3 regions of the Citrobacter sp. CRE-46 genome follow, and region 3 is predicted to be linked to each of the others. Evidence: predicted binding sites of a transcription regulator. Region 3 holds the regulator's gene; each other region holds the start of a gene.
The links. The regulator PurR, encoded in region 3, represses purine synthesis genes. The targets are predictions, from matches to a motif close to CANGCAAACGTTTGCNTG.
Positions count from the first base shown of each region.

Region 1 (10,695 bases), 1.2 Mb from region 3:
TGCCAGAAAGGGTTTTAATTGAACAGGGCAGGATAACCATCCCGGCGGTCTGAAAAGAGCCAGACGATATACTGGCGGCGATATCGCGCGTATCGTGAGTCACATTCGCCAGAGCCTGCACGTCGCGTACAGAGAGATCCGTTTCCAGCGCCAGCGTCTGCCGGGCAGCGGCGCTCATCACCAGATGGGTTTCCACATCAGTAACGTCACGCAAAACCTGCAGCAGGCGCACGCCGTAAATCGCTCCACTTGCGCCAGAAATACCAATGATGAGTCGTTTCATGTTTAATCGCCCTTGCTTGCTTCAGGGCCGACTTTGCAGGAATTTACGGGGAGTTGCAAGCAAGGGTGCGGGTTGCGCCCTTGCTTGCGAGCAAACATTAACCTTCGTTGTGCATCTCAAGGTTTTCCGCTTCATTCTGACGCAATATCGCTTTGGCATCGTCATTACGCAGGGAGTCAAGGAAATCGAGATACTGCTGGTCAACGTCTTTGGTGACATAGACGCCGTTAAACACTGAACATTCAAACTGCTGAATATCCGGGTTCTCAGCGCGGACCGCTTCAATCAGATCGTTGAGATCCTGGAAGATAAGCCCGTCTGCGCCGATTATCTGGCGGATCTCGTCCACTTCGCGACCGTGGGCAATCAGCTCCGTCGCCGTCGGCATATCGATACCATAAACGTTCGGGAAGCGGATTTCCGGTGCGGCAGAGGCCAGATACACTTTCTTCGCTCCGGCTTCACGCGCCATCTCGATAATCTGTTCTGAAGTGGTGCCACGTACAATAGAGTCATCCACCAGTAGCACGTTCTTATCACGGAACTCCGCACGGTTGGCGTTCAGTTTACGGCGCACGGATTTACGACGCAGCTGCTGGCCCGGCATGATAAAGGTACGCCCTACGTAGCGGTTTTTCACAAACCCCTGACGATACGGCTTGCCGAGAATACGGGCGATTTCCAGCGCGATATCGCATGAGGTTTCCGGAATCGGGATCACCACGTCGATGTCCAGATCTTCCCACTCGCGGGCAATTTTTTCGCCGAGCTTAGTTCCCATATTCACACGCGCGCTGTAGACGGAAATCTTGTCGATAAAGGAGTCAGGACGCGCAAAGTAAACGTATTCGAACAGGCACGGATTGCTGACCGGGTTATCGGCGCACTGGCGGGTAAACAGCTGGCCTTTTTCGGTGATGTATACCGCTTCGCCAGGCGCAACGTCGCGCAGGAATTCAAAGCCCAGCGTATCCAGCGCCACGCTCTCGGAAGCCACCATATACTCGGTGCGACCATCGCCGATATCACGTTTCCCCAGCACCAGCGGGCGAATACCGTTAGGATCGCGGAAGGCGACCATACCGTGGCCGATAATCATCGCCACGCAGGCATAGGCGCCACGGATCTGGCGGTTGGTTGCCGCAATGGCAGCAAAAATATTGTCTGCTTCCAGTGGATAATGGCGGAAGTTATCCAGCTCGCTGGCGAAAATATTCAGCAGGATTTCAGAATCTGAAGTGGTATTGATGTGGCGGCGCTTTTCTTCAAACAGCTTTTTCCGCAGCTCATGCGCATTGGTCAGGTTGCCATTGTGGGCAAGCGTGATGCCATACGGTGAGTTGACGTAAAAAGGTTGAGCTTCGGAGGCGCTGGAGCTGCCAGCCGTTGGGTAACGCACATGACCGATGCCCATATTGCCCTGCAAACGCTGCATATGGCGCGCTTCAAAAATATCGCTCACCATTCCGTTTGCTTTACGCAAGCGGAAGCAGTTGTTGGCATCAATAGTGATGATGCCCGCAGCATCCTGACCACGATGCTGGAGCACCGTTAACGCGTCATAAATCGACTGGTTTACCGGCATAACACCGGCGATACCGACAATACCGCACATACGTCTTTTCCTCGTTCAGCAACGACCCAAAGTTTATACTTTGGGCAAGAAACTTGACGAGCTTTGCAGATAGTCAAAGAACCATCTGATGATGAAACTGAACTGCGGGATCAGCTGCGACTTACTCCAGTCTTCACTTTTCGACAGACCGGTAAACGTATCGAGAAAGAACAGTATGGCGGCGACGATCAGCGCTCCTCGCAGAGCACCGAAGCAAATCCCCAACACCCTGTCGGTACCCGACAGACCTGTTTTCTCTACCAGTTGGCCTATCACAAAGTTAACGATAGCGCCGACGATAAGTGTCGCGATAAACAGTATCGCGATAGCAATCCCATTTCGAACCAGTTCGTCTTCAAAGCCCGTAAACCAGACAGACAGGTAAGTGTAGTAATGGCTGGCGACAAAGAAAGCACAACCCCAAGTCACCAACGATAATGCTTCACGAACAAAGCCACGGATCAGGCTAACCAGACAGGAAAAACCAATCACCGCGATAATGGCGTAATCAATCCAGACCATAAGTGTCCCACGATTTTACGCCCTGTCGTCCTGTTCGGGGCGCATTCTAACAGAAAAAGAAAACGTTTGCGTAGGGATTTCCTTTCCACGCGTAAATAAAAATGGCGCTGAAAAAATCTTCAACGCCATACGGTTTTATGCCTCTTCGGGCACTGGCCGGAGACGGTGAAAACACCGTATCCGGCCTGCATGAAACAGCCCCTTAATTAGGGGTATATCCCATCACAACCCCACTCAGACCGGAGATCTTCTGTAGCTCGCCCAGCGAATTCTTCAGCTTATCTCTGGAGGCGTCAGGGCCGACGAGAATGCGGGTTATTTTACCCTGTACCGGCGTTGACGGGGAAGTATATACCCGGAAGCCCGCGCCACGAAGTTTACCCACGATCTCATTGACCTTATCCGCATTTTTCAGCGCGCCGAGCTGCACAACATACGCTTTGCCGGTCGGGGCTGGCGCTTCTTCAGCGACCGGTTTCGGCGCTGGAGCTGGCGCAGGCGTTGGCGCCGGTGTGGCGACAACGGGTTGCGGCTTCGGTTTAGGTTTCGGCGGTTCAACAGGTACGGGGACAGGATCTAACTCCGCGCTACTTGCCGTTGTCATACGCGACGGATCCAACGATGGCGCGGCGGCATCGCCCGCGCGCACCTCTTCTGCCGCCCCTTCAGGCGGTTGCGTTGGCAGCGCCTGCGTTGCCGCAGGCATCATGTCCGGCTCGTCGCGATCGCCAGGTTTGGGCACCAGAGGGATCGCAGCAAACTCATCCTGATAATGTTTTTTTTGCCCGTCAAGCAGCCCGGGGAGCACAATCACCCCAAGCGCGACCAGCACAATTGTGCCAACTAATCGATTCTGAAACTTACTCGCCACCGCTTCTCCCCACGTCTATCACTTCCATGACATGTGCGACAGTGTGAAACGATCCACACACCAACACGGTATCTTCTGGCTTCGCCTCGGCCAGTGCCGCAGACCATGCCTGCGCCACGCTGTCATAGGCTTCACCTTTGCCCAGATGTTCTAACAGCTGTGCTGCCGTTGCGCCACGCGGCCCTTCCAGTGGCGCGCAGTACCAGGCATCGACCACGCTTTTTAACCAGGCCAACGTACCGGCAATATCTTTATCATGTAGCATACCGATAACTGCAAGTACACGCCCGCTTTTCACTAACTTTTTCAGACGTCCGGTCAGATATTCCGCCGCATGCGGGTTATGGGCAACATCAAAAATCACCCGCGGCGACTCGCTCACAATCTGGAAGCGCCCCGGTAAAATCGCCTGTTTGATTCCGTCACGAATTGCCTGCTCGCTGACGTCAAGACCACTGGCACGCAGCGCAGCCAGTGCGGTCGCGGCGTTCGGTTGTGGAACCTGTGGCAATGGCAGATGCGCCAACGTGCCGTGAGTGTCCGTAAAGGACCAGTCGTTATCCGTTACCGTATAGCGCCAGTCCACACCACAGCGTTGCAAAATCGCCCCGCACTCTTGCGCCACATCCGCAATAGTGTATGGCATTTCAGGTTCACCAACGATGGCCGGTTTCTCTGCGCGGAAAATCCCCGCTTTCTCACGACCAATGCTCTCGCGATCCGGGCCCAGCCAGTCGGTATGATCAAGCGCAATACTGGTGACGACCGCAACATCGGCATCGACGATATTCGTCGCGTCAAGGCGACCGCCTAACCCCACTTCCAGAATGACTACGTCCAACTGAGCCTGTTTAAACAACCAGAGCGCCGATAGCGTACCGTATTCAAAATAGGTCAATGAAATATCGCCACGTGCGTCTTCAATCTCAGCAAACGAGGCAGTATGCGCGGATTCCGGCAGTTCCCCCCCCTGCACGCGCACGCGTTCCGTGTAACGCACCAGATGCGGCGAACTGTATACTCCGACTTTATAACCTGCTGCGGTCAGCACCGATTCCAGCGTACGGCAGGTCGTGCCTTTTCCGTTGGTTCCCGCCACCGTAAAGACAAATGGCGCGGGTTTCAACACGTCCAGTTTACGCGCCACCTGACTGACGCGTTCGAGGCCCAGATCGATGGTTTTACTGTGCAGGTTTTCCAGATAAGAAAGCCACGACGCCAGAGGCGACGCGGCTTGAGGAATACGTTTATTGTCCATGATGCCTGTAGATTCTTTACGTTGAGAAAAGCAAAAGGGCAGCGCCTGTGGCCCTGCCCTTTTCAGTTATCAGGCCTCTGATTCCTGATCGGGTACCGGAGGTACCACTTCGCCTTCACGTGGCTCATCCGGATTCGGCGCCGGAAGATTCATCAGCTTCGCCAGAATGCTTGCCAGTTTCAGGCGCATTTCCGGACGGCGGACGATCATATCGATAGCGCCTTTTTCAATCAGGAACTCGCTGCGCTGGAATCCCGGCGGCAGTTTCTCACGTACGGTTTGCTCAATAACACGCGGACCCGCAAAGCCAATCAGCGCTTTCGGTTCGGCAATGTTGAGATCGCCCAGCATCGCGAAGCTTGCGGAAACACCGCCCATCGTTGGGTCGGTCAGTACAGAAATGTACGGTAAACCGCGTTCCTGCATTTTCGCCAGCGCAGCAGACGTTTTCGCCATTTGCATCAGAGACATCAGCGCTTCCTGCATACGCGCCCCGCCAGAAGCGGAGAAGCAGATCAGCGGGCAGTTGTCTTCCAGCGCCTGCTCAACGGCACGGACAAAACGCGCGCCAACGACAGACCCCATGGAGCCGCCCATAAACGCGAACTCGAATGCAGCCGCAACGACCGGCATGCCGTGAAGGGTGCCTTTCATCACCACCAGCGCATCTTTCTCGCCGGTTTCTTTCTGTGCTGAGGCCAGTCTGTCTTTGTACTTTTTGGAGTCACGAAACTTCAGCACGTCTTTCGGCTCAAGTTCGCTACCCAGTTCCACAAGAGTACCTTCATCTAACAGGCTATGCAGGCGATTGCGCGCCGACATGCGCATATGATGGTCACACTTCGGACAGACCTCAAGATTACGTTCCAGCTCAGCACGGTATAAAACCTGACCGCAGCTATCACACTTGGTCCACACCCCTTCAGGAATGCTTGCCTTGCGGGTGGGAGTAATGTTGCTTTTAATTCGTTCAATCCAGCTCATTGGTGACCTTTCTGCCTGAACCCTAGTCAGCTTTGTTATAAGGGGCGCATAATGCCATTTTTGCCCCTAACAGACCATGAATGTTGCACATTAAAACATAACAGCCCGAAACTTTGGATAAAAAAGTGGTCGAACCGCTGAGTTACTTTCTATTTTGCAGCCCGTGACGCAGCCCGTTTATGACGAATCACTTCTATCACGCCCGGCAATACGGAAAGGACGATAATCGCCACAATCAATAATTTCAGGTTTTCCTGAACTATTGGCAGATCGCCAAACAGATAGCCTGCATAGGTGAACAGCAATACCCACAGCAGCGCGCCTACAACGTTATACATCGCAAAGTGGCGGTAGGACATGTGTCCCATACCGGCAACAAATGGCGCAAATGTACGCACGATAGGCACGAAACGCGCCAGGATAATCGTTTTCCCGCCATGACGCTCGTAGAACGCATGGGTTTTATCCAGGTAGCTGCGACGAAAAATTTTGGAGTTCGGGTTACTAAAGAGTTTCTCACCGAACAACCGGCCAATCGTGTAGTTCACCGCATCGCCGACAATCGCAGCCACAATCATCAACGCCACCATCAGATGAACATTGAGATCGTTAGTTGGCAGCGCAGAAAGCGCGCCGGCAACAAACAGCAGCGAGTCCCCCGGCAGGAACGGCGTCACTACCAGCCCGGTTTCACAGAACAGGATCAGAAACAGAATCGCGTATACCCAGATACCGTATTCCGCGACCAGCTCCGCCAGGTGCACATCAATGTGCAGAATAAAATCGATAAGAAAGTAAATCAGATCCATAGTTTTGCCTTTATACGACTCAAATTAGTCCGCCAGAAATAGCGGGCCCATTGGCGGTTTTGGCAGGTCGAACCGGTCAGGGTAATCTACCGCGACCAAATACAGTCCTTCCGCTTTCGCCGTTGCCGCTGCCAGCGTTCTGTCCTTCGCCGCTAACAGTTCTGCTATCCAGCTCTCCGGCTGGTTGTTGGCGCCTACTTCCATCAGGCTGCCGACGATATTCCTGACCATATGATGTACAAAGGCATTCGCTTTAATATCCACCACCACATATGCGCCAAAACGTTCAACGTTTATGTGCATCACGTTACGCCACGGCGTGCGCGACTGGCACTGCACCGCACGAAACGAGGTAAAATCATTTTCGCCGATCAGACACTGGGCTGCACGATGCATACGTTCAGCATCCAGCGGCTCATAGTAATGGGTTACCCCTTTGCCCAAAACCGCAGGGCGCAACCGATGATTGTAGATGATGTAGCGATAACGGCGAGCCGTGGCGCTGAATCGGGCATGAAAATCATCAGGTACAGCTTTCACCCAGCGCACGGCGATGTCACCAGGTAGATTCGCATTTACGCCCAACGTCCAGGCGGCATCTTTACGCACAGCGTGCGTTTCAAAATGTACGACCTGGCCTGTGCCATGAACGCCTGCATCCGTGCGCCCCGCACAAAAGACATTGATACGCTCATTCGCGACCTGAGAAAGCGCTTTTTCCAGCTTTTCCTGAACGCTACGCACTTCGTTCTGGCGCTGCCAGCCATAATATTTGCTGCCGTCATACTCAATGCCCAGCGCAATTTTATGGGGTAGCGGCTGTTGCAGGTCCGACATTAGTACAGATACTCCTGCACCAGTTTTTCCGCAATTTTCACCGCCATCAACGCGCCGCCAAAGCGTACGTTGTCTGCCACGGACCAGAACTGAACCTGCTCCGGCATACCGTAATCGTTATGTACACAGCCGATGGAAAGATGTGGGGTACCAGACGCATCGCCAACCTGAGTCGGGAAATCGGTCTCTTCCGACAACACCACGTCTTCAGCGCGAGAAAACGCATCGCGCGCTTCTTCCGCCGCCAACGGACGCAGGGCTTCAAAATTCACCATCTGCGCGTGACCGTAGAATACCGGTGACTGTACGATGCTAGCGGAGATAAGCAGACCGTCATCCTGCATAATTTTGCGCACTTCATCGACGATACGACGCTCTTCGCGCACGCTACCTTCGCGATCTGGCAGCAGCGGCAGCATATTGAATGCCAACTGGCGACCAAAGAAATCGTCTTCGTCAATCGGGATACCATTGAGCAGTTTCGCACTTTGCCCTGCCAACGCATCCACCGCTTTTTTACCGTGCGCGGAGGCCGACAGAATATTGGTCACCGTAATACGTGAAAGACCACCGTCATCAATCAGCGGTTTCAACGCAGACAGCAGTTGACTGGTCAGGCTATTAGGGACTGCAATCACATTGCGGTTGCGGTAATCTGCCAGCACGAACGGGTTAACGTCCGGAACCACCAGCGGAACGTCAGGCTCAAGTGCGAACAGACCACTGCTGTCGATAACCAGGCAACCGGCATTGGTTGCTTCTTCCACCCATGCAGCGGTGGCCTCAGCGCCCGCAACAAAAAATGCCAGTTGTGCCTGCGTCCAGTCAAAGTCTGCAACATCCTGAACAATGACCGATTTACCGTTAAAACGCAGGTGCTCACCAGCGCTTTCGTTACGCGCCAGCGCAAAAATTTCACCGACCGGGAACTGGCGTTCAGCCAGCGTATCGAGCAGGGCTTCGCCTACGGCGCCCGTTGCGCCCAGAATGGCAATGTTCCAGCCTTCAGACATGGTGATTTACTCCAGAAATACATAAGCGTCCCTGTCGCATTATTCGACAGGGAGCATTAAGAAGACATTAATGTGCCGGGTGATGAACCGCGTTAAAACCCAGCTTACACAGCAAGGCGGCAGCCGTTGCGTCGTCACACATCACGTATAAAGACGACCATTCACGGCGCTCAAGATAATTTTTACGCAGTTTATCAAACTCACCCGGAATTCCAGCGACTTTACGCAGCGGCGCATCATCGCGGCGCACATCATACACTAAATGCGCCAGCCTTTTCAGCGTTGGCTGATCTAACGGGCCATGCAACGTGATACGCCCAAATTCCGGCGCAGGTAACAGGGTGTTCAGCGCAACGTGCTGTTCGCGGCCAATAAACTTACTATAGGCCTCAAAGACCTGCGTGGTCCCACGCGCTTTTCCTTCCAGGGTATACCCGGCAATGTGCGCCGTGCCGATATCGGCTTTCTCCAGCAACGCCACATTGAGATCCGGCTCGCCTTCCCAGACATCCAACACCACGCTCAGCGCCTGCCCGGCGTTAAGCCGATTCAGTAATGCCGTATTGTCGATAACCGGCCCCCGGCAGGCGTTGATCAGAATGGTGCCCGGCTTCAGTCGACTAATCAGCGCGTCATCCGCAAGGTGCAGCGTTTTGTACGGACCGTCTTTAAATAACGGCGTATGGAAAGTCAGTACATCGGCCTGCTGTACCAGTTCGTCCAGCGAGAGGAAATCGCCCTCGTCACCGCGATCGGCCCGCGGCGGATCGCACAGCAAGGTACGGATCCCCAGCGCTTCCAGTCGCGTCTGCAAACGTCCGCCCACGTTGCCAACACCGACGATGCCCACGGTACGATCGCGTAACGCAAAACCGTCGCGCTCCGCCAGCATCAGCAACGCTGAAAAAACATATTCTACGACCGCAATCGCATTACATCCGGGCGCTGCGGAAAAACCGATTCCCGACTGCGCAAGCCAGGCTTCATCCACATGGTCCGTGCCTGCGGTTGCCGTACCGACAAATTTAACCGGTTTTCCGCTGAGCAGTGATTCATTGACTTTCGTCACCGAGCGCACCATTAAGGCATCCGCATCATCCAGTTCGGCAACGGGAATCGGACGACCAGGAACCGCTTTGACCTCCCCCAAACGACTGAACAGTTCGCGGGCATAGGGCATATTTTCATCAACGAGGATTTTCACGTCTTTCGCACCTGTTTGAGAACGAGAGTTAACCGGGCAAGTGTGCCATAATCTCGCCGCCAGGCATACTGCGAGACCTGGTCAGCACAGATTTAAGGAACAGAGACGATGCAGCCCATTTCAGGTACGCCCGCTCGCCCTCCCGGCGAAGGCCAAAATGCCCCCTCCGTTGCAGGTGAGCAACCGTTATCCACGATACAACGTACCGTGCTGGAACGACTGATTACCCGTTTGATTTCGCTCACTCAGCAGCAAAGCGCTGAGGTGTGGGCCGGAATGAAACACGATCTGGGCGTCAAAAGTGATACACCGTTGCAGTCACGTCACTTTCCCGCCGCCGAACAAAATTTGAACCAGCGGCTGGAAGTCGCACAACAGAACCATGCTAATCGTCAGGTGCTGTCGCAGCTCACGGAGCTATTGAGTCAGGGAAATAACCGTCAGGCGGTGAGTGATTTTATCCGCCAGCAGTATGGGCAGACGGCGCTTAGCCAACTCACGCCTGAGCAATTGAAGAACGTGCTGACCCTGTTACAACAAGGACAGCTTTCGATACCGCAGCCGCAGCAGCGTCCGGCTACCGATCGTCCGTTACTCCCCGCAGAGCACAACACGCTGAACCAGTTGGTTACCAAACTGGCGGCGGCCACGGGCGAATCCGGTAAGATGATCTGGCAGTCTATGCTGGAACTGTCTGGGGTAAAAAGCGGAGAGTTAATCCCCGCCAAACAATTTTCGCATCTGGTCACCTGGCTGCAGGCGCGCCAGACGCTCAGTCTGCAAACTGCCCCGACCTTACAAACACTGCAGGCGGCACTGAAGCTGCCGTTAGAGCCGAATGAGCTGACGGCAATCAAAGAGTACGCGCAGCAGACGTATCAGATCCAACCACAATCGATTCTGACCACGGTTCAGGTGCTGGACTTGCTGAATCAAATCTTCCTGCGCCGCGTGGAACGTGACCGGGAGCAGGAATTAAACGATCCGCGCCATCCTCAGCCCATTTACAGCCCGTTCGCGCCGATGATTGAAACGGTTAAATCACTGTCGACACGACCGGGACTGATATTTATTGCCTTGATGATTGCGTTAGCCATTTTCTGGCTGGTCGCTTAGCCTTTTCGCAGAGTCAGCAACGTCACAACAATTCCCACCACGGCGGATATCGCCCCGGCAAGGAATACCGAGGGATAGCCGTACGCGGTGGCCAGCACCCCGGCGACAGGGCCGCTTACGCCGTAGGAGATATCCTGAAATGCGGCGTAACCGCCCAGCGCCGTACCGCGAACCTGCGCGGGC
Region 1 is NZ_CM184341.1:1,673,300-1,683,994, reverse strand. Features, by position in the region: gene AC534G_RS07895 (UbiX family flavin prenyltransferase) at 1-283, opposite strand, end outside; gene purF (amidophosphoribosyltransferase) at 381-1,898, opposite strand; gene cvpA (colicin V production protein) at 1,932-2,420, opposite strand; gene dedD (cell division protein DedD) at 2,623-3,291, opposite strand; gene folC (bifunctional tetrahydrofolate synthase/dihydrofolate synthase) at 3,281-4,549, opposite strand; gene accD (acetyl-CoA carboxylase, carboxyltransferase subunit beta) at 4,619-5,533, opposite strand; gene AC534G_RS07865 (DedA family protein) at 5,683-6,342, opposite strand; gene truA (tRNA pseudouridine(38-40) synthase TruA) at 6,367-7,179, opposite strand; gene AC534G_RS07855 (aspartate-semialdehyde dehydrogenase) at 7,179-8,192, opposite strand; gene pdxB (4-phosphoerythronate dehydrogenase PdxB) at 8,260-9,396, opposite strand; gene flk (flagella biosynthesis regulator Flk) at 9,505-10,512, shown strand; gene AC534G_RS07840 (MFS transporter) at 10,509-10,695, opposite strand, start outside.
Region 1: cvpA (colicin V production protein) is a predicted target of PurR. The motif match lies at 2,476-2,493, and genes of this name have one in related genera.

Region 2 (10,695 bases), 2.5 Mb from region 3:
TACTGATATTCTGCAAAAGGATGGGGCAATTAGCTGCCGGGAAACGTTTATTCAGGATGTCTGGCAGCGTGAATCCGAAGGTTCGACCGGCTTCGAAAATCATATTGCGATCCCCCACGGGAAATCCTCGGCGGTGGTTAATACCACCCTGGCGATTGGTCGTACCTGTCAGGATATTCCCTGGGAAACCCTGGACGGCAGCAATGTGCGCTGCATCATTCTGTTTGCCGTACGTCTTGAAGATCAAAACACTACCCATATTCGTCTGCTCTCGCAGGTTGCCGGCGCGCTAGCGGATGACGACATTATTGAACAACTCTTAGTTGAAAGTAGTCCACAGAAAATTATTGAGTTGTTTAGCCAATATGCTGAATCCAACGTCTGCTAAATAAAATGTGGAGCATGTTATGAATATTGTTTGTGTTGCCGCCTGTACGGCGGGTATTGCGCACACCTATATTGCCCGTGAAAAATTAATTAAAGGTGCTAAAGCGCTTGGGCATAATATAAAAGTTGAAACCCAGGGCACCATTGGTACGGAAAACGAACTGCTGGCAGATGATATTTCTGCCGCGGATGTCGTGATTCTTGCCGTCGATGTCAAAATAAAAGGGGAGGAACGCTTCTCGAATAAACGCATTGTGCGAGTAAAAACCGAAATCGTCATAAAATCGCCCATTCAGTTTCTTGAAAAGGTCGAAAAATCACTAGTTAATAATAACCAGTAGCGATCCTCATTCTGGAGGGATTTCACATGAGTGAAAATAAAATTCCGCTATCTCAGGAAATAAAAAAACATTTATTAACGGGGATCTCGTGGATGATCCCGTTAATTGTAGCCGCCGGGATCTGTATTGCCCTCGGACAAATACTTGGCGGTACTAACGTGGGTGAAAAAACAGGAACTATCCCCTGGATGCTCAATCAGATTGGCGGCTGGGGGATGGGGTTAATCGTGCCGCTGATTAGCGCGGCGATTGCGTACTCCATTGCCGATCGCCCCGGATTTGCGCCGGGTCTGATTGTCGGCTTTGTCTGCGGCGAAATTCATACCGGTTTTATTGGCGGGATGCTGGGCGGCTTTCTGGTTGGCTATACCGTCCTGCTGCTCAAACGCTATATCCGTTTACCGCAGTCGATGCAGGGTCTGATGCCCATCATGGTGCTGCCCGTATTGAGCACCGTCATCGGCGGGTTGCTGATGATGACGCTGATTGGCAAGCCGATAGCCTGGCTGCAGGACGCGCTAATTCATCTGCTGGAGTCCATGCAAGGCGGGTCACGCTTCCTGATGGGCGCCATTCTCGGCGCAATGGCGACATTCGACTTCGGCGGTCCGGTGAATAAAACCATGTCGCTGTTCGCTGACGGCATGCTGGTCAGCGGCGTGTATGGCCCCGAAGCGGTGAAGTTTGTCGGTTCGATAATCCCTCCGTTCGGCATTACGCTCTCCTTCCTGCTCACGCGCCACAAGTACACCCGTGCGGAACGTGAGGCGCTGAAAGCGGCATTCCCGATGGGGATCTGCATGATAACCGAAGGGGTTATTCCGATTGCGGCGCGTGATCTGCTGCGCGTGGTGGGCTCCTGCGTGGTGGCCTCGGCGATAGCGGGAGGCCTGATTATGGTATGGGGCGTCGAAAGCCCGGTACCGCACGGCGGCATGTTTGTGGTTCCACTCTTTACGCATCCGCTGCTGTTTTGCCTGGCGCTGGGGATCGGGACGGTGATTTGCGGCGTCATGCTATCGCTGTGGAAGAAACCGGTGACCGAGCGTGACGAAGAGTTTGATGAGCTCAGCGATCAAAAGCTGAAAGACGAAGAGATCACCTTCACCCTGGAATAACCGGAGGCCGTATGTTTGCCGATATGAAAAGCATGGTGACGAAAGCCTGGCGCGGGCAGTATGCGCTGCTGGCTATCAACTGTATGAACCTGGAAAGCGCCCGTGCGGCGGTGCGGGTGGCAGAGAAACACCGTGCGCCCATTATTCTGAATCTGTATCAGGGGCATCTGGACCATTTTCCGGCACCGATAGCGGCGGCGGTGGTCAAAGCGCTGGCAGCGGAAGCTTCGGTACCGATCGCGCTGGCGTTAGATCATGGAAAGGATCCTGTACGCATTCGCCAGGCTTTTCGCGCCGGATTCAGCGGGTTAATGATCGACGCCTCCGCCTTTGCGCTGGAAGAAAACATTCGCCAGACCCGGGCGGTGGTCGAGCTCGCAGCCAGCATTTCTCTGTGCGTGGAAGGCGAGCTGGGCCACCTGGCCGACGCCCCGCGCTATGACCATGCCGCTAACGCTGATTTGATGACTCAGGCCGCTGACGTGGAGCCATTTATCCAACAGACCGGGATTGATTTACTGGCGGTGTCGGTTGGTACGGCGCACGGTATGTACGCGCCGGGCGTAACGCCAGCCATTGATTTTCAACGGCTGGAGGAAATTGCCCGTTTATCAACGGTGCCGCTGGCGCTGCATGGTGGTAGCGGGACGCCGTTTGACCAGCTACAGCGTTGCCCGACGTTTGGCGTCGCCAAGATTAATGTTGGCGCGGCGGTCTTCGAAGCCGGAAAGGCCGCGCTATTGCACACCTTGTGTCGCGACACATCCTGCGAACTTGTTGATGCTCTGGCCCTGATGGAGCAGGCCTGCGAGGAAGCCATTATTCCGTATCTACAGGCCAGCGGCGCTATCGACCAGGCCTGATTCATTTTCTGTAACGCCTTTTATGCCTCTGCGATGACGCACTGGCAGGGCTTTCTACACCCTGAAACTGGAGAATTAACATGTTAGTTTCGATGAAAGAATTACTGCAACCGACCCGTCAGCACGGTTTTGCCATCGGCGCATTCAACGTAGCGGATAGCTGCTTTGTGCGTGCGGTGGTGGAAGAAGCGGAAGCGACCAACACCCCAGCGATTATCTCCATTCACCCCAGCGAACATGATTTCCTCGGCGATGCGTTCTTTAGCTATGTGCGAGATATCACCCTGCGTAGCCCGGTCCCCTTTACTTTGCATCTGGATCACGGCGCTTCGGTAGAGCATGTCCTGCGGGCAATTCAGTGTGGATTTACCTCGGTGATGATTGATGGCTCGCTGCTGCCGTATGAAGAGAACGTGGCGCTGACCCGCGAAGTGGTCAAGCTGGCGCATGCGGTAGGTGTTTCGGTTGAAGGCGAGCTGGGAACGATTGGCCAGACCGGAACGTCCGTGGAAGGCGGTGTGTCGAAGGTTACCTACACCGATCCCGCCCAGGCGCAGGATTTTATCGCCCGTACCGGGGCCGATACGCTGGCAGTGGCGATTGGCACCGCGCACGGGATCTACCCGAAAGGGATGCAGCCAGAGCTGCAAATGAACATCCTGCGCGATATCGCCGGGCGGGTGGACATTCCGCTGGTGCTGCACGGCGGTTCCGCGAACCCGGATGCGGAAATCGCTGAATCCGTTACGCTCGGCGTGGGCAAAATCAACATTTCCAGCGATATGAAATACGCCTACTTCCAGAAAGTCCGCGAAATCCTGGCAAAAGAGACCTGGTGGGACCCGAACGTCATCTACCCGGAAGCCATCAGCGCCGCGCGGGACGTGATTCGCCACAAAATGAAACTGTTTGGCTCAACCGGCAAAGCGTCACTTTACTAACGGCATGCAGGCGGGGTGACCCGCCTCTTTCGCAACAAGGAAAAGTGCAATGAAGCGTTCATATATTAATTATGTCATCGATAAAGCGCATGCCATCGCCGAGACCTTTCGGGTCTGTCTGCCTGATTTTGCGTATTTAACGGTCGACGCCTGGCGACAACAGGACCCTGCTTTGTGGCGTGAAGTGCGCGATCTCCAGCTGGGCTGGGACGTTACCGACTTTGGACGCGGGGATTTTGCGCAAATCGGGCTGACGTTACTGACATTGCGCAATGGTCTGATGGGGTCAGCCGATTACCCCAAACCGTATGCCGAAAAGATGCTGCAAATTCAGCAGGATCAACAAACACCGTGGCATTTTCATCGCCATAAGATGGAAGATATCGTTAACCGCGGCGGCGGTGATTTGTGTATGCAGCTGGCGTGGTCCACGCCCGATGACGGGTATGACACTCGGCGCATTGTTGATGTTAGCGTCGATGGTCAGCGGCGTACCGTTAAATCCGGTGATACGTTGGTGCTAAAACCGGGGCAGGGAGTGTGTCTGCCGCCGCGGTTGTATCATCGTTTCTGGGCTGAGAAAGCTTTTGTGCTGGGCTGGGAAATCTCGATGGTCAATGACGACCAGCATGACAATCACTTCCTTGAACCGGGCGGTCGTTTCCCGACGATAGAAGAAGACGAGCCGGTGAAGTGGTTGTTATGCAGTGAATATAAGCGTTTATGAGTGGTAGGCCCGGTAAGCGAAGCGCCACCGGGCAATAATCACTGCGTAACGGGTGAGGCAACGTTACTACCTGATACCACACCCGCCTGCATGGTCTGCGTGACCTGCTGTTTCTCTGCATTCACCGCATGTAACTGGCCGTTGACTGTGGGTTTGAGCGGCGTATCGGCCTGAATGTTGCCGCTGGCGGTGAGTTGAATGTTACCGTCGCCGGAAAGCGGCAGTGCTGGCCAGCCCCACTGTTGCAGGATGGTCATTGGCACGCCGCGCCCGTTCAGGCTGACCTGTGCCTGACGCTGAGGCAGTTGCGAAATGCTGGCGGTGGCCTCCAGCAGCCCTTTTTCTGTATAGGCGCTTAGTTCACTGATATTGATGGTACTGTTGTTCGCCGTGAGCGCCAGCGAAGGACGGCGCACGTCGGTGCGATTAAAGGTGGCAGCAGCGGCGTTGAGCGTGGCGTTACCGCTCCAGATCCCCCACTGGTTGTTCTGTACCAGCCCGAGGTTAGCACCGTAACCGTCCAGGGCGGTGAGTTGCCACGGGAAGGCCGGGTCAATGTCGATCACCAGATTACGGCTGGCGCTGAATTTCTTCAGCGTCAGGCTGTTTAGCCAGGCTGGCAGAGGCTTCATCCATAGCTGTTTCCAGTTTTCCGGTAGCGTATATTCCAGGCCGGCAATCGCGGCATCGTCGAGAACCAGCGCTTTGTTGTTACGCATCCAGTTTCCGGATGTTCTGAGCATTCCCCCTTCCCAGCGGGTCGTGAACTGGCGCAGCGCAATGCCCTGCGGCGAGAACTCGGCGTTCAGAATCGGATCGAAGAAATGCAGTGAACCGTAGATAAACTCGCTGGCGTTCATCGACAGTTTTCCTTCCTGTGTTTGCCAGTCATCTTTGCTAAACGTCATGTTGCGCAAGCTCAGATCAAGGTCCGTGACCGCCCAGTCAGGACCTTGCAGACGGGCATCCGTCACTTCCAGACGACCAATTTGCAAGGATGGAATAGTGGTTAGCGGCGCAAAAAAGTCGGCCAGCGATTTGTCACTTTGCAGCCGGATATCGTTCAGGCGCAGATTCTCTACCACCCAGCTACCGTCGGTATTGCGCTGCGCCACGCCGGTTAATGCGCCACGCGCGACGTCTGCGCCAATATTACTGAGCGTCACCCGACCATGGTCAATGCTGCCTTCAATCAATACGTTGGTGGTTGGGACATCGTTCAGCGTCAATGAGCTGGCGCTGAGCTGAATTTGTGCTTTGCTGCCGAGAATTTTACCTGCCTCAGGGCTCCAGGGAATCACGCCGCCGTTCACGCGCTGGGCGCTCAGGTTCCACTCGCTGCCGGGGCTGTTGAGCGCCATATCCTGTAACTGCAGGCGATCGGCCTGGAACGGTAGCGGTGCGGTTTGCTGGGAAAGATTCAGCGTGCCGTTTTGCAAGAGGATAGTGTCTACGTGCCGTGGGTCGGTGATTTGGCGACTGCTCAGCCCAATATCGACCGTTTTAGCGACCAGCGTTGCGGGCTGGCCATCGCGACCAAAGGTGACGTTTTCCAGCAGAATATGGGAAGGGGAAGAAAACCGGTGATCGATAGCATCAAATGCCAGATGATAGCTGCTGTTCTCTGAGACCCAGGCGCTGACGTGCTCTGCGCCCCAACGGGTTTGCAGTAGAAAATAAAGGCCGAGAATCGCCACTGCACAGGCGATCAGCACGTAAAGAAGCAGCTTTCCAATAAATTTCATGGTCTTCCATCCCGCGAAGTGCACATAGTCAAGTTATGCACGATTTAGAGGCAATGCTCAAGGCAGGAATGGTGAAAGAGCGTTACAGCGGCGTTGATTCAGAGCCAACGCCGCATTTTGCTTATTGCTTCTCTGGTGGGAACACAAGATTCAGAACGATAGCGGTGATACCGCCTGCGGCAATGCCTGAGGAGAGCAGATTTTTCACCCAATCCGGGGCAAATTGCAGAATCAGCGGCTGCTGGGAGACACCCAGGCCAACGGCCAGCGACAGCGCAATAATCAAAATAGCGCGGCGGTTCAGCGGCTCGCGAGAGACAATACGCACGCCAGATGCGGCGATAGTACCGAACATTACCAGGGTTGCGCCGCCCAATACCGGTTCAGGAATATGCTGTACAAAACCGCTAACTGCCGGGAACAGGCCCAATGCTATCAGCATCAGCGCCACCACAAAACCGACGTAACGACTGGCTACGCCCGTTAACTGAATGACCCCATTGTTCTGACCAAAACAAGAGTTCGGGAAGGTATTGAACACGGCGGAAACAAACGAGTTCAGACCGTTCGCCAGCACGCCGCCTTTCAGGCGTTTCATATACAGCGGACCAGAAACCGGCTGTTCGGAAACATCGGAGGTCGCCGTAATATCACCGATGGTTTCCAGCGACGTAATCATAAAGACCAGCATCAGCGGCAGCAGTAAGCTCCAGTCGATACCGAGGCCATAATACAGCGGCGTTGGCACCATGATCAGGTCCTGGCTTACCGGTGCGGTATTTTGCGGCAGCATGTCCATAAACCATGCCAGCAGGTAGCCTGCCGCCATCGCAATCACCAGGGACGCAACGCGCAGGTACGGGTTGCGTTGGCGGTTAAGCAGGATGATCAGCGCCAGCACAACGCCAGCCAGCAGTAAATTCTTCGGTGCGCCAAAGGTGTTATCGCTCATTGCGGCATAACCACCGCCAATCGACGTCAGACCCACCTGAATCAGCGACAGACCGATAATCATCACCACCACGCCTGAGACCAACGGGGTAATAATACGCCGCGCCAGGTGCAGTACACGCGAGATAACCATTTCAGTGCAGCTCGCTAACATCAGCGTACCGAACAGGGCCGCCATCATGGTTGGGACATCTGCGCCACCGGTTTTTAGCGCCGTGCCACCCATAATCAGCGGCGCAACAAAATTAAAGCTGGTGCCCTGAATAGATAACAGCCCGGAACCAACCGGCCCCCAGGCTTTGATCTGAATGATAGAAGCTACGCCGGAAGCGAACAGCGACATACTGATAATGTGTTGAGTATCCTGAGCTGGCAAACCGAGTGCCTGGCAAATTAACAGCGCCGGGGTGATCACCGCGACGAACATGGCCAGCAGGTGCTGACAGGCGGCAAACAGGGTCTGGGCTAACGGGGGGCGATCTTCAAGACGGTAAATCAGTTCACTGTTGTGAGTCTGCGCAACCGGTTGCGCATTTGTTGACTCTACGGCGTTAACGGACATCAGAGGCAATCCCATAATGGAAAAGCGGTGATTTTATCTGACCAGGGCGGAAAAGCAAACGTTTGCCAGCAGTTATTCTTAATATTTAAAACGGATAAACAAACTTTTTTATATAACTTTTCATCATTTTCTGCTTAAAATCCACCCCGAAAACTCAATAAGAGCTAAAAAATCGGTCTGGAATGCATCGTGCGTGATTGTGCTAAACGCACTAATGGAGCTGTAAATGTTTTATCTCGATACGTTATCTACTCTGGTTGCGGCAACCCTTGTATTGCTGCTGGGACGTAAGCTCGTCCAGTCTGTCTCCTTCCTGAAAAAATACACCATTCCCGAACCTGTAGCCGGTGGATTGCTGGTGGCGATTGCGTTGCTGGTGCTGAAAAAAAGCATGGGCTGGGAAGTAAACTTCGATATGACCCTGCGCGATCCGCTGATGCTGGCGTTCTTCGCTACCATCGGCCTGAACGCTAATATCGCCAGCCTGCGCGCCGGTGGCCGCGTGGTGGGTATTTTTCTGATTGTCGTTGTGGGACTGCTGTTGATGCAGAACGCCATCGGTATCGGTATGGCGAGCCTGCTGGGCCTGGATCCGTTGATGGGCCTGATTGCCGGTTCGATCACGCTCTCTGGCGGACACGGAACCGGGGCTGCGTGGAGCAAGTTATTTATTGAGCGCTACGGTTTTACCAATGCGACTGAAGTCGCAATGGCTTGCGCGACCTTTGGTCTGGTGTTGGGGGGGCTGATTGGCGGCCCGGTGGCGCGCTATCTGGTTAAACACTCCACCACGCCTGACGGTATGCCGGACGATCAGGCTGTACCGACCGCGTTTGAAAAGCCGGACGTTGGACGCATAATCACCTCGCTGGTGCTGATTGAAACTATCGCGCTGATCGCTATCTGTCTGACGGTAGGTAAAATCGTTGCGCAAATGCTGGTCGGAACGGTGCTCGAACTGCCGACCTTCGTCTGCGTGCTGTTTGTTGGTGTGATCCTCAGTAATGGCCTGGCGCTCATGGGCTTTTATCGGGTGTTCGAACGGGCGGTTTCAGTGCTGGGCAACGTGAGCCTGTCGCTGTTCCTGGCGATGGCGCTGATGAGCCTGAAACTGTGGGAGCTGGCATCTCTGGCGCTGCCGATGCTGGCGATACTGGTTGTGCAGACGATTTTTATGGCGTTGTACGCGGTATTTGTTACCTGGCGCATGATGGGCAAAAACTACGATGCCGCTGTACTGGCAGCCGGCCACTGCGGTTTTGGGCTTGGCGCAACGCCAACGGCGATTGCTAACATGCAGGCAATTACCGAACGTTTCGGACCATCCCATATGGCGTTCCTGGTGGTGCCGATGGTGGGGGCGTTCTTTATCGATATCGTCAACGCGTTAGTGATTAAGCTGTATCTGCTGCTGCCGATTTTTGCGCAATAACGGCTGTGCGGCGGAGTAACATCCGCCGCGATAAGTCGATTATGCGTTGGAGTAACGTTCGGTTTCCGGCATCCAGCGCTCTATCAGCGCGGCAGCCTGTTGCGGATAACGTTCGTGAATATGGCGGGCTATACGCTGAACTTCCGGAATCATGGCCTGATCGCGCAATAAATCCGCTACTTTGAATTCTGCCGTTCCGGTCTGGCGCGTACCTAACAGCTCGCCGGGTCCGCGGATCTCTAAATCTTTTTGTGCAATCACGAACCCGTCATTGCTGTCCCGCAGAACCTGCAGGCGTTTCTGCGCCGTTTTTGACAGCGGCGATTTGTAGAGCAGGACGCAGTGGGAAGCGACGGCGCCGCGGCCTACGCGGCCACGCAACTGGTGCAACTGCGCCAGGCCTAATCGCTCCGGGTTTTCAATGATCATCAGGCTGGCGTTCGGCACGTCCACACCCACTTCAATCACCGTGGTGGCGACCAGCAGATGTAATTCACCCTGCTTAAAGGCGGCCATCACCGACTGCTTCTCGGCGGGCTTCATGCGCCCATGCACCAGGCCAATATTCAGCTCTGGTAAGGCAAGCTTAAGTTCTTCCCATGTGGCTTCGGCCGCCTGCGCTTCTAATAAATCAGACTCTTCGATTAGTGTACAAACCCAGTACGCCTGACGTCCTTCGTGGGTGCAGGCGTTGCGCACACGGTCAATGATGTCGCTACGGCGGGTGTCGGGAATCGCTACTGTGGTGACCGGCGTACGCCCCGGCGGCAGTTCGTCAATGACAGACGTGTCGAGATCGGCATAGGCGGTCATGGCCAGAGTACGCGGGATCGGGGTGGCGGTCATAATGAGCTGGTGTGGGTGGAAACCCTGCTGCTGGCCTTTCTCCCACAGAGCCAGACGCTGATGCACGCCAAAACGGTGCTGTTCGTCGATAATCACCAGCGCCAGTCCGTTGAACTGAACTTGTTCCTGGAAAATTGCGTGTGTGCCGACAATCATCTGCACCTGACCGCTGGTGATGGCTTCCTGCTGTGCCTGGCGTGCTTTACCTTTTTGCTTACCCGCCAGCCAACCCACTTCAACGCCCAAAGGTTCGAACCAGTTGCGGAAATTATTTGCGTGCTGTTCAGCCAGTAATTCAGTGGGGGCCATCAGCGCCACCTGCTTACCATGCGCAATCGCACGCAGGGCGGCAAGTGCTGCAACCAGCGTTTTACCGGAACCGACATCGCCCTGCACCAGGCGCATCATTGGGACATCCAGCGCCATATCGCGTTCAATTTCGGCAGTGACCCGGGCCTGTGCGCCGGTTGGTTGAAAGGGGAGCGCCGCCAGCAGTTGATCTTTCAGCCGATTGTCAGGACTCAGCGGTTGGGCGTGAAAACGTTGCGCCCCGGCGCGAAGCGCCAGCATGCTGAGATTGTGCGCCAGGAGTTCTTCCAGAATCAGGCGTCGCTGAGCCGGGTGTTGTCCGGTTTCAAGGTCGCTAAGCTGTAACGTCGGCGGCGGACGGTGTAATGTGCGCAACGCTTCCGGCAGGCTCATCATGCCTTGTAGTAACTCCGGAGGGAGCAACTCGGCAATGGCGCAGGTATCGAGCAGATCCAGCGCCTGATCGGTCAACT
Region 2 is NZ_CM184341.1:102,151-112,845, forward strand. Features, by position in the region: gene AC534G_RS00480 (PTS sugar transporter subunit IIA) at 1-388, shown strand, start outside; gene AC534G_RS00485 (PTS fructose transporter subunit IIB) at 408-728, shown strand; gene AC534G_RS00490 (PTS fructose transporter subunit IIC) at 755-1,846, shown strand; gene AC534G_RS00495 (class II fructose-bisphosphate aldolase) at 1,858-2,709, shown strand; gene AC534G_RS00500 (ketose-bisphosphate aldolase) at 2,790-3,650, shown strand; gene AC534G_RS00505 (D-lyxose/D-mannose family sugar isomerase) at 3,700-4,377, shown strand; gene AC534G_RS00510 (AsmA family protein) at 4,416-6,122, opposite strand; gene xanP (xanthine/proton symporter XanP) at 6,244-7,635, opposite strand; gene gltS (sodium/glutamate symporter) at 7,862-9,067, shown strand; gene recG (ATP-dependent DNA helicase RecG) at 9,107-10,695, opposite strand, start outside.
Region 2: gltS (sodium/glutamate symporter) is a predicted target of PurR. The motif match lies at 7,687-7,704, and genes of this name have one in related genera.

Region 3 (10,695 bases):
ACGGCCTCGCCCGGGCAGAAGAAACGGCTGACAAAATCATATTCCCCGTCGCCAGGCGCGGTAATACAAACCATTTTGCCTAGTGGAACCATGGCGTGGATATTCGGACGTACAGCCTCGACCTGGTGCTGATCCTCCAACACCACCATGTAATCGCGCCCCACGCGAACTTCTTTATATTCTGTGATGCCCAACGCTTCCAGCAGTAAGGCGGGCGGTACGACAGGCTCGCTTTGCCAGGCAGGAAAATCAAGCGTCAGCCATTCACCGCTGCGTGTGACCATCAGCGGACCTACAAATCGGGTGGCAAAATGGATCGTCGTGTCCGGGTAATCCAGATGTTCGAAAATCACATGCGCCGCGGCAAGCGTGGCATGCCCACAGAGATTAATTTCTCCCTGCGTGGTAAACCAACGTAGCTCAAAGCCATTATCATTGGCGACAAAGAAAGCGGTTTCCGACTGGTTATGCTGCTGCGCCATTTTTAATAATGTTTCATCGGGCAGCCAGTCCGTGAGGGGACATACAGCGGCGGCATTACCAGCAAACGTCGTGGTGCTAAAGGCGTCTACCATATAAAAATCGATTTGTTGCACTGTGTAACCCTCTCTTTGCACTCGGGATAACCTCCACTCTACCATGTAATGATTGCCATTAGTTACGCGGGTCGATTCGCCAGTGCAGTGAAAATTCGTTATCATCCATGCCCACATTCCATCCTGGCCGTCTGATGTCTACAATCCTTGATACCTTTATTGCCCCGCCTTGTCATGACCAGATAGAGATTCTCTATCAGGACGAGCATCTGGTGCTTATCAATAAACCCACAGGGCTGCTTAGCTTGTCGGGGAAAAATCCGCAGAATCTCGATTCGGTACATCACCGGCTGGTACAGATTTATCCCGGTTGCACGTTGGTCCATCGGCTTGATTTCGGCACCTCCGGGCTGATGGTGGTGGCACGTAACAAGGGTATTAACGCCGCGCTGTGCCAGCAGTTTAGTCAGCGCATGGTGACGAAGGTATACAGCGCGCTGTTATGCGGGCATTTGGAAAACAATGCAGGGATTATCGACGCAGCGATTAGCAAAGATCCGGCGCGGTTTCCGCTGATGACGATTTGCGCCGTTAACGGCAAGCCCGCGCGTTCGCGTTATCAGGTTGTTGAGCGTTTTCTCCATCGCCAGAAGGACGGGGGATTACTCCCCTTAACGCAGGTACAACTGACGCCTGAAACCGGGCGTACCCATCAACTCCGGATCCACTGTCAGCAGTTGGGACATCCTATTTTGGGGTGCGATTTGTATGGTGGGCGTTTGCTGCCAGGTACTGAACTCACCCCGCGACTGATGCTGCATGCCAGCGCATTGCGTTTCAGGCATCCTGTCAGCGAACAGTGGGTGAATGCCGAAAACGCCAGTCCCTTTTGAAGGCGTAAAAAAGCCGCCTGACGGCGCAATACCGTTCAATTAAGTATGTATGGTGAACATGTGATTCGTGATCAGGATTCCGTTCACCTCAGCCGTATCACTTCTCTAAAGCACAGATACCCGTGAACGTGCAAGGGAGGCTCACTGCCGCCTCCCTTGCATCCCAGGCTCCCGGCGGGAAAATTGCCGACGTGTTTCCGTAAGGCCGGGAGAGCCAGCATGGATGCTGGCTCAGGGCGCGCTTTGCAGGGACGCTACCTCGCGCCCGGCCCGGTAGCCTGGAGGAATGAGCGGAGGGGACCGCGGAGCGGCAATTTTCCCGCCGGGAGCCGGGATTGTAAAGGGCGTGGCGAAGAACGCCCTTTACACGTTCACGGGTATCGATGCTTCAGAGAAACGATGAACATGAGGTGAACGGAATCCTTTCTCTGGGATGGCATATTCATTACTTCCGCCAACACAGGTTGATACTTCCTGAAACTTAAGCGTTAACTGAACGGCATTGGCCTGACGGCGGCTATTGTGAGCCTATCGTGCAGCGCGTTGCAAAATGACGGCAGACGGCTGGCGTTGCAGATAACGCATCCGCAGCATCATTAATACGGCCGCAGAGGTCAGACCGATAATAAAGCCCATCCAGAAACCTGCAGGTCCCATCCTGTCGACCACCAGATCGGTAAGCGCCAGAATATAGCCGCTTGGCAGACCCAGCACCCAGTAGGCTGTAAAGGTGATAAAGAAGATAGAGCGCGTGTCTTTATAACCGCGCAGGACACCGCTGCCAATAACCTGGATAGAGTCCGATATTTGATACACCGCGGCCAGCAACATGAGTTGCGCCGCCAGAGCGACAACTTCCGGATTATCGTTGTAGAGCAGGGCAATGTGCTCAAGGAAGGTCACGGTGAAAATCGCCGTTATTACCGCCATGCAGACACCAACGCCCAAACCCGTTCTGGCCGCCGTTTGTGCCTCAAGCGTGGAACCTTGACCCAAACGATAACCGACACGAATAGTGACGGCGGCAGCCAGCGACATCGGCAAAACGAACATTAACGAACTAAAGTTCAGCGCGATTTGGTGCCCGGCCACATCGACGATCCCCAGCGGGGAAACCAGTAGCGCAACCACAGCAAACAACGTCACTTCAAAAAATAACGCCAGCGCGATGGGTAAACCCAGCTGTACCAGACGCTTCATCACTGCAGTGTCTGGCTTCTGGAACCCTCGCTCATTACGGATGTCACGCATTGAACGCGCGTGTTTGACGTAAGACAGCATGGCGGCAAACATCACCCAGTAAACCGCCGCCGTGGCCACGCCACAGCCTACGCCGCCAAGTTCCGGCATCCCTAAATGACCATAGATGAAAACATAGTTAACCGGGATGTTCACCAGCAGGCCGATAAACCCCATCACCATCGCCGGTTTAGTCTTGGCCAGGCCTTCGCATTGGTTACGGGCTACCTGGAAAAACAAATATCCCGGCGCGCCCCACAGCAATGCGCGCAGATAACCGACGGCTTTATCGGCCAGCGCCGGGTCGATGTTATGCATGGAGCGGATGATATAACCCGCATTCCACAGCACGACCATAATCAAAACGGAGACGCTACCAGCCAGCCAGAACCCCTGGCGTATCTGATGGGCGATACGATCGCGGCGGCCGGAGCCATTGAGTTGGGCGATTACCGGCGTCAACGCCAGCAGGAGTCCGTGGCCAAACAGAATAGCCGGCAGCCAGATCGACGTACCAATGGCGACGGCCGCCATATCCGTCGCGCTGTATCCGCCCGCCATGACGGTATCGACGAACCCCATTGCGGTTTGAGCGATTTGCGCAAGAATCACCGGTATTGCCAGAGCTAATAACTGACGCGCTTCACTTACATACTTTTGCACGTGTACACCACTATATTGTTGTTATTTGAGAGACTAAAAAAGCCGCCTTATATGGCAGCAAGGAGAAAAAGCTGGGGAAATTTCAGTCTATTGTAGCGAGGAATACGTAATTCTCCAGTGAAAAAACAGGCAGCGGTGGCGCACTGCTGGCAACCTGAATTTCCACCTGCTATTGTGCTGGGCAGAGATGTCTTAATTGAGTTCAGGAGTGAGAAGTATGTTTACGGGTATTGTGCAGGGCACCGCAAAATTGGTGTCCATTGATGAAAAACCAAATTTTCGTACGCATGTCGTGGAGTTGCCTGAATATATGCTTGATGCGCTGGAGACCGGCGCATCGGTTGCCCACAATGGCTGTTGTCTGACGGTAACCGAAATCAACGGTAATCACATAAGCTTCGATCTGATGAAAGAGACGCTGCGTATCACCAACCTGGGCGACCTTAAGGTCGGGGATATGGTTAACGTTGAGCGTGCGGCAAAATTCAGCGATGAGATTGGCGGGCATTTAATGTCGGGCCATATTATGACCACCGCCGAGGTGTCGAAAATTCTGACTTCGGAAAATAACCGGCAGGTATGGTTTAAAGTTCAGGACCCATCGCTGATGAAATATATCCTGTATAAGGGGTTTATCGGCATTGACGGCATCAGCCTGACGGTCGGCGAAGTCACGCCAACGCGCTTTTGCGTGCATTTGATCCCGGAAACGCTGGAGCGTACGACGCTGGGTAAGAAAAAGCTGGGCGCGCGGGTTAATATCGAAATCGATCCGCAAACGCAAGCGGTTGTTGATACCGTTGAACGTGTGCTGGCTGCGCGTGAAAGCGCCATCAGTAACATAGCGGGCGAGGCCTGAGTCCGGCCTGAAACAAAATGCCCCCGTGAGTACGGGGGCGGCAGCCATTAGCGGGGGACGCGCAGACCGTGTTCGACACCGCGGGAGAAAACCACCTGCCAAAGCTGGATATCGCGAGCACGAAACGCACCGGCGCAGGCGTTCAGGTAATAGCTAAACATCCGTTTAAAACGCTCGGTATAGTTATCGGCGATTTCAGGCCAGGAACGCATGAAGCGTTCGTGCCATGCCATCAGCGTGGTATCGTAATCCGCGCCAAAATTATGCCAGTCTTCCATCACAAAATGCGGCTCGCTGGCGTTGGCAATCTGGCGAACTGACGGTAAACAGCCGTTCGGGAAGATGTATTTATTGATCCACGGATCAACATTATTGTCGGTTTTATTCGAACCGATGCTGTGCAGTAAAAACAGACCGTCCGGCTTTAAATTGCGATCGACAACGTCGAAATAGGTGTTGTAGTTTTTCGGGCCGACATGCTCAAACATGCCGACGGAGACAATGCGATCAAATTTGTCGTTCAGGTCGCGGTAATCTTGCAGCAAAATGGTGACATCCAGTCCCGCGCAACGCGCTTGCGCCATTTTCTGCTGCTCTGCCGAGATGGTCACACCTACCACGCTCACACCGTATTGCGATGCCATAAAATGGGACAAGCCACCCCAGCCGCAACCAATATCGAGCACACGCATTCCCGGCTTTAACTGCAATTTTTCGGCAATCATTTTTAACTTCGCCTGTTGGGCAGATTCCAGGGTATCGGCATCTTTCCAGTAGGCGCAGGAATACTGCATGTAAGGATCAAGCATGCGGCTAAAGAGGTCGTTGCCCAGATCGTAATGTTCTTTGCCGACAACCCAGGCGCGCTTTTTGGTCTGTAAATTAAACAGTCGTGCCGTGGCGATACGTAAGGTATCTTTGAAGTGGCGGGGGAGTTGATTTTCAAGCCCGGCGCGCAATACCTTAGTGAAAAATATGTCCAGCCGATCGCACTCCCACCAGCCATCCATATAGCTCTCACCCAAACCTAACGATCCTTCCTGCAGTACGCGTTTGAAAAAATCGGGGTTCTTGACACGAATATCCGCCGCAGCCGAACCATTAATGGTAATGCCTGCACGGCTCAATAATTCATTGGTGATGCGGTACCAGTTATCATCCGGTACGCTGACGTCTTCTATACACGATGAACTCATAGCTTCTCCATCACTGGTCGGTGATCAGAACCTTAAAACAGCGTAGACGCTTTTTTGGGCTTTGTGAGAAATCTCACGGAATTAATCCGCGAATCTTTAATCCGACGTAGAACAGAGGAAGGGAGGAACCCTTACCGAAAAGGCCATCCGTGGAAAAACAGGAACGTTCTTGTCCCCGTTAATACCTAAAAATTATCGTTTTTGTAACAACTGGAAATCAGTATAAGCCTGATTTTTTGACGATTCAATAGAAAACTGTTAGCGGGCTAACTATGTGCCCGCGACATTTATTAGTGAGACTCACCGTGGGCAATTTGCGCCCGGTCATCTGTTTGACGGGTGTTATCGGTCTGCGATTGCATTTTGTAACCGATGGCTGCCAGCAGCACTGTTGTCAGCATCACGCTGGTGGTGGTGAGCAGCGGGGTGGCGATCAGCCACGACACCATAAGACTTGCCAGGAAGCATAAACCCAGTTGCAGCGTATTTTGCAATGCGGCTGCGCGTCCTGTGGCCTGTGGGAAAGGACGTAACGCCTGAGCGACAACGATAGGATAGATTGCGCCGTTGGCAATCGCCATTACGCAGAATGGGATCAGAATTTCAGCCAGCGCAACATGATGAATAAAGCCGGTAGCCCAGGTGGCAACAACGCTGATGGAATAAAGAATCAGTAACCATGGCAGCATCTGACGACCTTGCCATTTTTGCAGCGCCGCACGGCAACCGTAACCACCAATTAAGAAGGCGATAGTTTGCGGAACATAGCTCAGGCCAATCACTGCCGGGCTGTAGCCCATTTCGCTAAGGATAAACGGTGAACCCGTCAGCCATGCGAAAAAGCTTGCGGAGCAGGCGGCATAAATCAGTACGTTTCCACGATAAGCTTTCGAGCGCAACAGTGTGGCGAAAGTCAGTTTATCCTGGCTGTCGTCGCGTGCTTTAACCGTCGGTTTTAAACGCAGGGCCGGAAGCATCAGAATCAGGGTAATAGCAAACAGGGTGGCGAAAATGGCCTGCCAGGAGAAATGGACCAGAATCCAGCTGCCCAATAACGGCGCGAGAGCCGGTGATAACCCGACCAGCGGCATAATGGTGGCAAAGATGCGGTTTACTTTTTGTGAAGGGTAATAGTCTGTAACCAGCGCCTGCCAGATAACCGACGCGGCACAGACGCCAACGGCCTGAATAAAGCGTAGCGCCAGCAAGCCAGTGGCGTTTTCAACCCACAGCATACCCAGACTACCCAGCGCAAAAATAGATAAACCCAACAGTAAAATCGGTTTACGGCCATAGCGGTCCGAGAGCGGTCCCCACAGTAGTTGTGCGACGGCGAAACCCGCTAAAAATAAACTTAGGCTGGCGCTGACGGCAGATGCAGGTGTTTGCAGATCGGACTGAATCGCGGCAAAGGCGGGCAGATACATATCCGTCGCCAGAAAGCCGAGCACGCTAAGGCCCGCCAACCAGACTAAAAAACCTTTCCCAGGTTGCATCATCATTTCTCTTTTTTTAGCAATAGAACAATGCCGCTGAGTGTAGTGAGTGTAATTCACGCTGTGAAACGCTAATATTTGCTTACTGATTTCAAATTTTTTGTAGGCAGAATATGTGGTCGGAATATTCACTTGAAGTGGTTGATGCGGTTGCACGCAACGGCAGTTTCAGTTCAGCCGCGCAGGAGTTACACCGCGTACCTTCGGCGGTAAGCTACACCGTGCGCCAACTGGAGGAGTGGCTGGCTGTACCGCTTTTTGAGCGACGCCATCGCGATGTGGAATTAACGCCTGCCGGCGCGTGGTTTTTAAAAGAAGGGCGCTCTGTTATCAAAAAAATGCAGATCACTCGTCAGCAATGTCAACAAATCGCCAACGGCTGGCGAGGACAACTGGCAATCGCGGTAGATAACATTGTCCGTCCCGAACGTACCCGGCAGATGATTGTGGATTTCTATCGCCACTTTGATGATGTGGAACTGCTGGTTTTTCAGGAAGTCTTTAATGGTGTCTGGGATGCGCTTTCCGATGGGCGTGTAGAGCTGGCTATTGGCGCCACACAGGCCATTCCGGTAGGGGGTCGCTATACCTTCCGCGACATGGGCATGCTGAGCTGGAGCTGCGTGGTGGCCAGCCATCATCCGCTGGCGTCAATGTCGGGGCCGCTAAGCGATGATACGTTGCGCAACTGGCCGTCACTGGTGCGAGAAGATACCTCGCGTACATTGCCGAAGCGTATAACCTGGTTACTGGACAACCAAAAGCGCGTTGTGGTGCCTGACTGGGAATCTTCCGCAACCTGTTTATCTGCGGGATTGTGTGTAGGCATGGTACCAACACATTTTGCCAAGCCGTGGATTGATAGCGGTAAATGGGTGTCGCTGCAGTTGGAGAATCCCTTTCCTGATGCCGCGTGTTGTCTGACATGGCAACAGAACGATACCTCGCCAGCACTGAGCTGGTTGCTGGACTATTTAGGTGATAGCGAAACGCTGAATAAAGAATGGTTGCGGGAGCCAGATGAGGCCCCCGCACAACAGGCTTAACGACGATAATCGCGGAATGGACCGTCAGCAACGGAGCGGCGCTCTACCAGACGCGGATGAACCTCGATAGACTGCGACTCTTCGCGTTTATTCACGATGCGGTCTAACAGCATATTAAAGGCCGTTTCACCCAGTGAATCCTTAGGCTGGTGAATGGTGGTCAGCGCTGGCGTGAAGAAGCGGGCGTTGCGCACGTTATCATAACCGATGAGCGAGACATCCTGCGGTACGCGCAGTCCCATCTCATCAGCGGCGCACAGCGCGCCCATCGCCATGATATCGCCACCGCAGAAGACGGCGGTCGGACGATGCGACTGTGAAAGAATTTGCTGCATGGCGCGATAACCGGATTCAGGTTCAAAATCGCCCTGTACAATCCAGTTTTCGGGAACCTTAATCAGCGCTTCTTCCATCGCTTTCATAAAGCCAGCCAGACGACCGGCCCCGGTATTCCGCTCCATCGGGCCCGGGATTGCGCCAATCTCGCGATGGCCGCGTTCTATCAGATACCGACCCGCCATGTAACCGCCCTCGAAAGCGTTATCAATGACCGTATCGGTAAAATCAGCCTTAGCTTCGCCCCAGTCCATAACAACCATCGGAATATGGCGATACTCTTCGAGCATCGAAAGCAGAGGTTCCGGATACTCAGAACACATCACTAACAGACCATCAACGCGCTTTTGCGCCATCATCGACAGATAGGCCTGCTGCTTTTCAAGACTGTTCCATGCGTTGCCCAGAATCAGGGTATAGCCTTTCTGGAAACAGTTTTTCTCAACGGCTTCGATAATTTCGGCGAAATAGGCCGCTTCGCTGCTGGTCGCCAGCAAGCCGATAGACTTGGTGTGATTCACCTTCAGGCTGCGCGCAACTGCGCTTGGAGAATAGTGCAGCTCTTTGATCGCAGCCCAAACCGCATTACGCGTTTCTTCCGCGACAAAGCGCGTCTTGTTAATTACGTGTGATACGGTTGTAGTGGAAACGTTTGCTCGCTTCGCTACATCTTTAATTGTTGCCATTACATCTCACTCCAGACCATATCCTAAGCTCCTGAGAATACTCCAGGTAAACGTTTGCCTTCACACACCCTTAACGCAACGTAGGGGTTGCGGCACGCCGGGAAAACGACACGGAACGTCAGGAAGGGGTCAATGGCCGGTACGCTAATCAAGTAAGCGTGGAATTTTGTCTGATCTTAACGAAAAGGGGAAGAGTTAAAAGCAGTTATCAATATAAATCGTGAGAGATTTTTGCTTTCAAGTGTGTAAAAATGCGCAATATCACTTTTTGTGTGGGAATAAAAAGGAGAAAACTTGATGAGCACCGATCTGAAATTTTCGTTAGTGACTACCATTATTGTTCTGGGTTTGATCGTCGCGGGTGGCCTGACCGCAGCACTGCATTGATTTCCCCGAGGGAGTTAGCTCTCCCTCATCCTTTCCGCATCTATTCCCCCTCTATTGTTTGCGAATAAGCAAAAGTCTTTTGCAATTTTGTTAACTTTATTAATTTTGCGATCAATGTCATGCTTTTGACTCTTATTTTATGTCGCGCCACGGCTCGACGTTACGGAGTCGATATATGAAAATCAATTATCCCTTACTGGCGCTGGCGATTGGCGCGTTTGGCATTGGCACCACCGAATTTTCGCCAATGGGATTATTGCCCGTGATTGCCAAAGGGGTGGATGTCTCGATTCCCGCGGCCGGGATGCTGATTAGCGCGTATGCGGTTGGCGTGATGGTGGGAGCTCCGCTGATGACACTGCTGCTGTCCCATCGCGCGCGACGTAATGCGCTGATATTCCTGATGGCTATTTTCACGCTGGGCAACGTGCTTTCCGCTATCTCGCCGGATTACACCACGCTGATGCTGTCACGTATTTTGACCAGTCTTAATCACGGAGCCTTTTTTGGTCTCGGCTCTGTTGTCGCCGCAAGCGTGGTACCTAAACATAAGCAAGCCAGCGCCGTGGCAACCATGTTTATGGGGTTAACGATTGCCAATATTGGCGGTGTTCCCGCGGCGACGTGGCTTGGTGAGACAATCGGCTGGCGGATGTCGTTTATGGCGACGGCGGGTCTGGGCGTCATCGCTATGGTCAGCCTGTTCTTCTCATTACCGAAAGGTGGGTCAGGAGCGCGCCCCGATGTCCGCAGCGAACTGGCGGTACTTATGCGCCCACAGGTGCTGTCGGCTCTGCTGACCACTGTGCTGGGCGCAGGCGCGATGTTCACGCTTTATACTTACATTTCGCCGGTGCTGCACAGCATTACCCATGCCACACCGGCATTTGTGACCGGAATGCTGGTATTAATTGGCGTCGGATTCTCGATCGGAAACTATCTTGGTGGCAAACTGGCGGATCGTTCTGTCAACGGTACGCTTAAAGGCTTTTTGCTGTTGTTGATGGTTATTATGCTGGCCATTCCCTTCCTCGCGCGTAATGAGCTGGGGGCGGCGGTCAGTATGGTCGTCTGGGGCGCGGCGACGTTTGCGGTGGTTCCGCCGTTGCAGATGCGGGTGATGCGCGTTGCCAGCGAAGCGCCAGGGTTATCATCGTCAGTCAACATTGGCGCGTTTAACCTGGGAAATGCGTTAGGTGCGGCAGCCGGTGGGGCGGTGATTTCCGGTGGTCTGGGCTACAGTTTTGTACCCGTGATGGGAGCGATTGTGGCAGGGCTTGCGTTACTGCTGGTCTTTATCTCGGCAAGAAGGCAATCTGAAGAAGTCTGCACTGCCTCCAGCTAAGGCTAAAACGCAG
Region 3 is NZ_CM184341.1:2,864,948-2,875,642, reverse strand. Features, by position in the region: gene AC534G_RS13985 (PhzF family phenazine biosynthesis protein) at 1-596, opposite strand, end outside; gene AC534G_RS13980 (RluA family pseudouridine synthase) at 731-1,429, shown strand; gene mdtK (MdtK family multidrug efflux MATE transporter) at 1,958-3,331, opposite strand; gene AC534G_RS13970 (riboflavin synthase) at 3,549-4,190, shown strand; gene cfa (cyclopropane fatty acyl phospholipid synthase) at 4,238-5,386, opposite strand; gene punC (purine nucleoside transporter PunC) at 5,677-6,882, opposite strand; gene punR (DNA-binding transcriptional activator PunR) at 6,996-7,928, shown strand; gene purR (HTH-type transcriptional repressor PurR) at 7,925-8,950, opposite strand; gene cydH (cytochrome bd-I accessory subunit CydH) at 9,248-9,337, shown strand; gene AC534G_RS13940 (MFS transporter) at 9,513-10,682, shown strand.